3 regions of the Ewingella sp. C233 genome follow, and region 2 is predicted to be linked to each of the others. Evidence: predicted binding sites of a transcription regulator. Region 2 holds the regulator's gene; each other region holds the start of a gene.
The links. Region 2 encodes PhoB, which activates phosphate uptake and scavenging genes when phosphate is short. Its sites were predicted from a motif close to CTGTCATAAAACTGNCNNAT; they were not measured.
Positions count from the first base shown of each region.

Region 1: a site for PhoB is predicted at 1,654-1,673, ahead of ACZRKO_RS21120 (MIP/aquaporin family protein). Genes of this name have one in related genera too.
Region 3: a site for PhoB is predicted at 1,338-1,357, ahead of phnC (phosphonate ABC transporter ATP-binding protein). Genes of this name have one in related genera too.

Region 1 is NZ_JBUZRI010000007.1:40,935-43,208, reverse strand. Features, by position in the region: gene glpK (glycerol kinase GlpK) at 1-596, opposite strand, end outside; gene ACZRKO_RS21120 (MIP/aquaporin family protein) at 641-1,489, opposite strand; gene zapB (cell division protein ZapB) at 2,101-2,274, shown strand, end outside.
Region 2 is NZ_JBUZRI010000001.1:124,477-126,750, reverse strand. Features, by position in the region: gene phoR (phosphate regulon sensor histidine kinase PhoR) at 1-969, opposite strand, end outside; gene phoB (phosphate response regulator transcription factor PhoB) at 1,057-1,746, opposite strand; gene sbcD (exonuclease subunit SbcD) at 1,988-2,274, shown strand, end outside.
Region 3 is NZ_JBUZRI010000001.1:2,269,212-2,271,485, reverse strand. Features, by position in the region: gene dld (D-lactate dehydrogenase) at 1-1,232, opposite strand, end outside; gene phnC (phosphonate ABC transporter ATP-binding protein) at 1,398-2,231, shown strand.

The DNA of each region.
Region 1 (2,274 bases), on a different contig from region 2:
TTGAACATCATGGTACGGGAGGCGTTGGTGTAGTCAGTAACGTGAACACGTCCCTGAGTCATTTTCCATACCAGCCAGGTATCTACGGTACCAAACAGCAGTTCGCCGCGTTTAGCGCGCTCACGGGAGCCTTCAACGTTATCGAGGATCCACTTCAGTTTGGTGCCGGAGAAGTACGGGTCAACCACCAGGCCGGTGGTGTGACGGATGTACTCTTCCATGCCGTCTTTCTTAAGCTTTTCACAGATCTCAGCAGTACGGCGGCATTGCCAGACGATGGCATTATAAATGGGCTTGCCTGACTCTTTTTCCCACACGATGGTGGTTTCACGCTGGTTGGTGATACCGATACCGGCAATCTGGTCTGAATTGATGTCGGCCTTCGCCAGCACTTCAACCAGAACCGAGCTTTGTGTAGCCCATATTTCCATCGGGTCGTGTTCGACCCAGCCGGATTTTGGATAAATCTGCGTAAATTCGCGCTGGGACACGGCAACGATATTCGCATCGTGATCCAGGACAACTGCGCGGGAACTGGTGGTACCTTGATCGAGCGCGACGATATATTTTTTTTCGTGAGTCGTATCTGCTGACATAATAATATTCCTACGAATTAGAGTGCTGTGAACAGGTTAGCCGATCAGGCTTTGCGTTGTTTTGCTGGCTGCTGGAGAGCTTCTTCTTCCGCCTCATGAATTTCGTAAGGCAGGTGGCGACCAATCAGCGCTTTGTAACCGAAGGCACCGAGCGACGCGCCAATCAGTGGGCCAAAGATCGGCACCAGGAAGTAAGGGATATCGCGCGCACCGGTGAAGGCAACTTTGCCCCAGCCTGCGAAGTAAGCGAACACCTTAGGACCGAAGTCACGCGCCGGGTTAAGGGCGAAGCCGGTCAGTGGACCCATTGACGCACCGATAACCGCGATCAGAATACCGATCAGCAGCGGAGCCAGCGGGCCGCGTGGAATGCCGTTACCGTCATCGGTCAGGCCGAGGATAAGGGCCATGAGAATCGCGGTGATCACGGTTTCTACCAGGAATGCCTGCAATACGCTGATGTGCGGGTTTGGATAGGTAGAGAAAATACCGGCCAGATCCAGACTTTCTACACTGCCGCGTACCATATTGTGACTTTGTTCGAAATCGAAGAACAGGTTGTAGTAAAGACCGTAAACCAGTGCGGCAGCGCAGAAGGCACCCGCTACCTGCGCGATGATGTAAGGCAGAACTTTGCGTCCTTCAAAGTTTGCAAACAGACAAAGCGCAACGGTAACAGCAGGATTGAGGTGAGCGCCGGAAATCGCTGCGGTCAGGTAAATAGCCATCGCCACACCAAAACCCCAGACGATACTGATTTCCCACTGGCCAAAGGATGCTCCGGCAAGTTTCAGGGCAGCAACACAGCCTGCGCCGAAAAAAATGATAAGCCCGGTACCCAGAAACTCAGCGATGCACTGACCTTTTAATGTGGAACTCATGGTTTGGCTCATAGTCGGATCCTATAAAGGATAATGTTAAGGGTAAGTTATAATTTTTCTTACTAGAAGTACGTGAACGTAATCGGAATAAGACGTTCATCATTAAATGAGAACGTAATGTGAATTTATCGTTAACGAGCATAAACGAGAAATAGCGAAATCAAATTTTGCGTGTTGTGTCATAAAAATGAGCGAATTCGAGTGTGCTGCGCATTCCACCCATCTTAAAAAGCGGTTCCCGCTCTCGTTTTGACCATGATTTCTGGCAACCCCTGTGAATTTGATTCACGTCGTGTCTGGTCGATGCTTCATGGAATCTGCCCACGCTATGCGACACGTTATGCGAAAGAACCTTACGGATCTCGCGACAACACGCGTTTTTTAAGTATTTACTGATAGTTTTGGCGATAAAATTGCAACAGACTGCGTGCAGGGCCGGTATGTTGCTAGACAGGGCAAGACTGGCTACATACAATCGTCTTTCAAGACAACAACGGATTTAACGACGTTTCCTGAAGGAAACATCAGCAAAATCTGCGTGGTGCGAGAATTTTTGAGCCGTATCCGGACGATGCGGCAGAACTTACAAGATGTGCGCCTTGCGAACATAAGAGGACCGAATAATGTCATTTGAAGTATTTGAGAAATTAGAAGCAAAAGTTCAGCAAGCAATTGATACCATTACTCTGTTGCAGATGGAAATCGAAGAACTGAAAGAGCAGAACACCACCCTGGCTCAGGAAGTTCAGCAGGCCAGCGGCAACCATGAGTCTCTGGTGCGCGAAAATGCTCAGCTG
Region 2 (2,274 bases):
CGAGACCGCGCTGCGCAGCTGATCTTCATTGCCAAACACCTGCAATTTGTCGTTAACGCGAAACACGATGTCGTGACGGCCACTGCTCAGCGTCTGCACTTCCCGTTCAAGCATTCCCAGCATCAGCGGCATATCCACCCGCTCATTGAGATCAATATTCGCGGCGGCTTCAATGCGCGAAAGCGTCAGCAGTTGCTTAACCAGCCCGTCCATGCGACGGGTCTGCTCCTGCATTGTGTCCAGCGCTTTGCTGCGAAAAGGCTCTTCCAGCTTCTCGTCTTCCATCATCTCCAGATAGCCCTGCAACACCGTCAGCGGCGTGCGTAATTCATGGCTGACGTTGGCGAAGAAGTTGCGACGGGCACCTTCGAGCTGGCGCATCTGAGTGACGTCGCGCGCCACCATCAGCAACTGCCCTTCCGAATAAGGCATGACACGGAATTCGACATAGTGATCGTTGTTCAGCTGTAAATTCAGGGCACGGTCAAAGTCGCGGTTCTGCACCCAGGCGCGAAATTCCGGGTAACGCAGCAAGTTGAAAATATGCTGCCCGTTATCTTCCGGCCAGCGAAAGCCCAGCAGCTCCTGCGCCAGACCGTTGCACCAGAAAATATTCCCCTCTTCGGTCGCCAGCACTACCGCATCAGGCAGCGATTCTGCGCCGCTGCGAAAACGTTTGATCAGTTGACCGAGTTCACGCCGCCGCCGTCGGTTGCGCATCTGCATCTGGTTAAGGCCATAAAACAGCGGTTCCCAGCTCCAGCGGCCATTTGGCGGAGTAATGCTGCGGTCGAGCCACAGCCAATGAGAGAGTTTAAGCTGGTTATAATAGTTCCAGCCCAGCGCCGCCAGCAGGGACGCAAAAAGCAGCCATCCGAAATGGCCGAAGAAAATACCGATGATCAGCGCCGGCAGGCAGAACAGGAACAGTTCCCCGGCCAGCCGTTTCCAGGACAGACGTTCTAACACACAGTAACTCCGTCAGTTGTTCTCTACCCTAAATGATTCGTTACCCTAAATAATTCAAGTCGCCTGCAGCTTGAAGTATGACGGATATTAGTAGCGTGTTGAGAACCGGTACCCGGTCCCACGTACGGTTTGAATCATCCGATCGTGCCCGCTGGTTTCCAACGCTTTGCGCAGGCGACGGATATGAACGTCCACTGTGCGATCTTCCACATACACGTTAGTGCCCCAAACGTTATTGAGCAACTGTTCGCGGCTGTAAACACGTTCGGAATGGGTCATAAAGAAGTGCAGAAGTTTGAACTCGGTCGGGCCCATGTCGAGCGCCTGCTCGTTCGCCATCACGCGGTGTGATGACGGGTCGAGGATCAGGCCCTGCATGTCGATCACCTCTTCCACCGCCATCGGTGAAATCCGGCGCATCACGGCTTTAATACGCGCCACCAGCTCTTTCGGTGAGAACGGTTTGGTGATGTAGTCGTCAGCACCCACTTCCAGCCCGCGCACCCGGTCTTCTTCTTCACCACGTGCCGTCAGCATCATGACAGGGATTTCACGCGTTAACGCTTCGCGTTTAAGGTGTTTGATGAACTGTATGCCGGAACCGCCCGGTAGCATCCAGTCGAGTAAAATAAGTTCGGGGAAAGGTTCGATTAACCGAGCGATTGCCGAGTCAAAATCTTCTGCTTCAATTGCCTGATAGCCATTCTGTTCCAGTACGAAGCAGACCATTTCACGGATCGGAGCTTCATCTTCAACCACTAATATACGTCTAGCCATCGTAGATCCTGCCAATAGGTTAGCGATCAATTGTTTGATTGCGGGAGGCATTATGCGTCAGTTTTGTGACAGATTTATGAAAAAAAACCAGCAACCGAACTAAGTGTAGCTAAGCCTTCATTATTACGTCATGCCGCTGAAATCCGGCTGATTTATCAGGGACAGCCGACCCTGCTGGCGTTTATACTTTGCGACACTCTTTGCGACACTGCATCGTGGCACACTTCATCACGGGAGTTTCATGCGCCTGATCCATACTTCAGACTGGCATCTTGGTCAGTACTTTTTCACCAAAAGCCGTGCCGCCGAGCATCAGGCGTTTTTACGCTGGCTGACGGAACAGGTGGAAAATCATCAGGTTGACGCCGTGATTGTGGCCGGAGATATCTTCGATACCGGCTCCCCACCGAGTTATGCGCGCGAACTGTATAACCGCTTTGTGGTGGAACTGCAAAAAACCGGCTGCCAGTTAATTGTTCTGGCCGGAAATCACGATTCGGTTGCGACGCTTAATGAGTCACGCGAACT
Region 3 (2,274 bases), 2.1 Mb from region 2:
TTTTCTGTAAAGAAGCGGGTGAGGAAGGTCTGCGCTTCACCGATCCCTTCGCCGGACATTTTTAATAACAGATGATGCTCATAGCGGTCGCGGTATTTTTTCATCCGCGGCGGCAGATGGTTGGGCAGCGCTTTACTGATGCACTGCATCACACGGTCGCTGAAGTTTTTCGGCAGAAACGGCACTTTACTGATGTGGGCGTCAAACTTGCCTTTGGCGCTGAACATATCCGGCATTTTGTCGGTGCCGAGTTTGTCGATCATCATGAAGGTGTCTTTGCCATAGACTTCGGTGATGTCGAAAATGTCGCGGTGCATATATTCACCGGCCACGGGCAGGTTTTTGAAATCCCGCAGGATCTGACGGCGTAGCTCGGTCAGCACGGCGGTGCTGTTGGTGCCGATGTAAAAGACCTGCTGCTGACTCTCAGCCGGGAAGGTGTCGAGACGCACGGCGAAGACGGCCAGTTTCCCGGCACAGCCGGACGCTTCGAACAGGCGGCGCTGATCGGCATTAAAACGCGATGGAGTGTCGGCTTCGACGTCACGCACCCGTTCGGCGTAGTCATGGTCAGAGGCTTTGCGCTGGTCGTGGCTGATTTCTTCGTCTTTGAAATGGCCTTTTTCAAGGCGCGTGAGCATCTCTTCCGGTGTGTCGCCGAGCGCGATCCCCAGATGGTTCACCAGTTGCAGTTCACCCTGAGCATCGATTTGCGCATACAGCGCCATTTCGGTATAGGCCGGGCCGCGCTTCACCAGTGAACCGCCGGAGTTATTGCAGATGCCGCCGACAACCGATGCGCCGATGCACGAAGAACCGATGACGGAATGGGGTTCACGCCCGTAAGGTTTAAGGATTTTTTCCAGCTTATATAAGGTGCTGCCGGGGAAACCAATCACCTGATTACCGCCGTCGAGCAGCTCGATGTGGTCGAGCTTAAGGGTGCTGAAAATCACAATGTCGCGGTCGTAATCGTCGCCGCTCGGCGTCGAACCTTCGGTCAGACCGGTATTGGCGGCCTGCATGATGACAATTTTGTCGGCGTCAACGCAGGCTTTCAGCAGTTGCCACTGTTGCAGCAGAGTCTGCGGAAACACCACCGCCAGCGCTTTACCGCCGCCGGAGCGAAATCCTTTACGGTAACGTTCTGTATTGCTGTCGCCCGTTAAGACGTGACGGCTACCGGCAATCTCTTTCAGACGCGAAATCAGCCCCTGATTGTCCTGATGCATGCTCATTTCTTCTCCTTCAGTTTATCGACCCGACTCCATCATAGACGCAAATGCCGCCGAAGGCAGGGAGGCGCGTCACCGGACGGCCATTAAAGCATCATCAATGTGTCATAAAACTCGCGCTTAATGATTGCCAGAATCTGTAAGCAACCGAGAGACAGCACCATGGCGCAAGCTCAACTTAAGCTGGCACAGGCTGAATATCCTCAGGCCCGGCCACAGCAACAGAACAAAGTACTCGACGTGAAAGGGCTGGTGAAATCCTATAAATCCGGCCAGCGCGTACTAAATGACATCAGCTTTGACCTGCATGCCGGCGAATTTGTCGCCGTGATTGGCCGTTCTGGTGCCGGAAAGTCGACCCTGCTGCACGTACTGAACGGCACTATTCCGTTGTCTGACGGCAGTGTGGTGTGTCACTACGAAAACGGTGAGCAGCAACAACTGGCCGGGCTGACCGGCAAGTCACTGCGCCGCTGGCGTGCGGGCTGCGGCATGATTTTTCAGGACTTCTGCCTGGTGCCGCGCCTTGACGTGCTGACCAACGTACTGCTTGGCCGCCTCAGCCAGACGTCGACCTTTAAATCCTTCTTCAACCAGTTCGATGACGAAGACCGCGCCCGCGCGATCTCGTTGCTCGAATGGTTACATATGCTGCCGCATGCGTTGCAGCGCGCCGAGAATCTTTCCGGCGGCCAGATGCAGCGCGTGGCAATCTGCCGTGCACTGATGCAGAACCCGAAAATCCTGCTGGCCGATGAGCCGGTGGCGTCGCTCGATCCGAAAAATACCCTGCGCATTATGAATGCGCTGAAAAAAGTCAGCGAAGAGAATATCGCCGTCATGGTTAACCTGCATTCGGTCGAACTGGTTAAAGACTTTTGTACCCGGGTGATTGGCATTGCCAAGGGCCAGATCATTTTTGATGGTCATCCGGATCAATTAAATGACGACATTCTTCACCAGTTATATGGGGAAGAGGGTGAATTACAGAATTAGTGTTGTTTGTCACAATAAATAATCTCGTGAAGTTATTTGGATT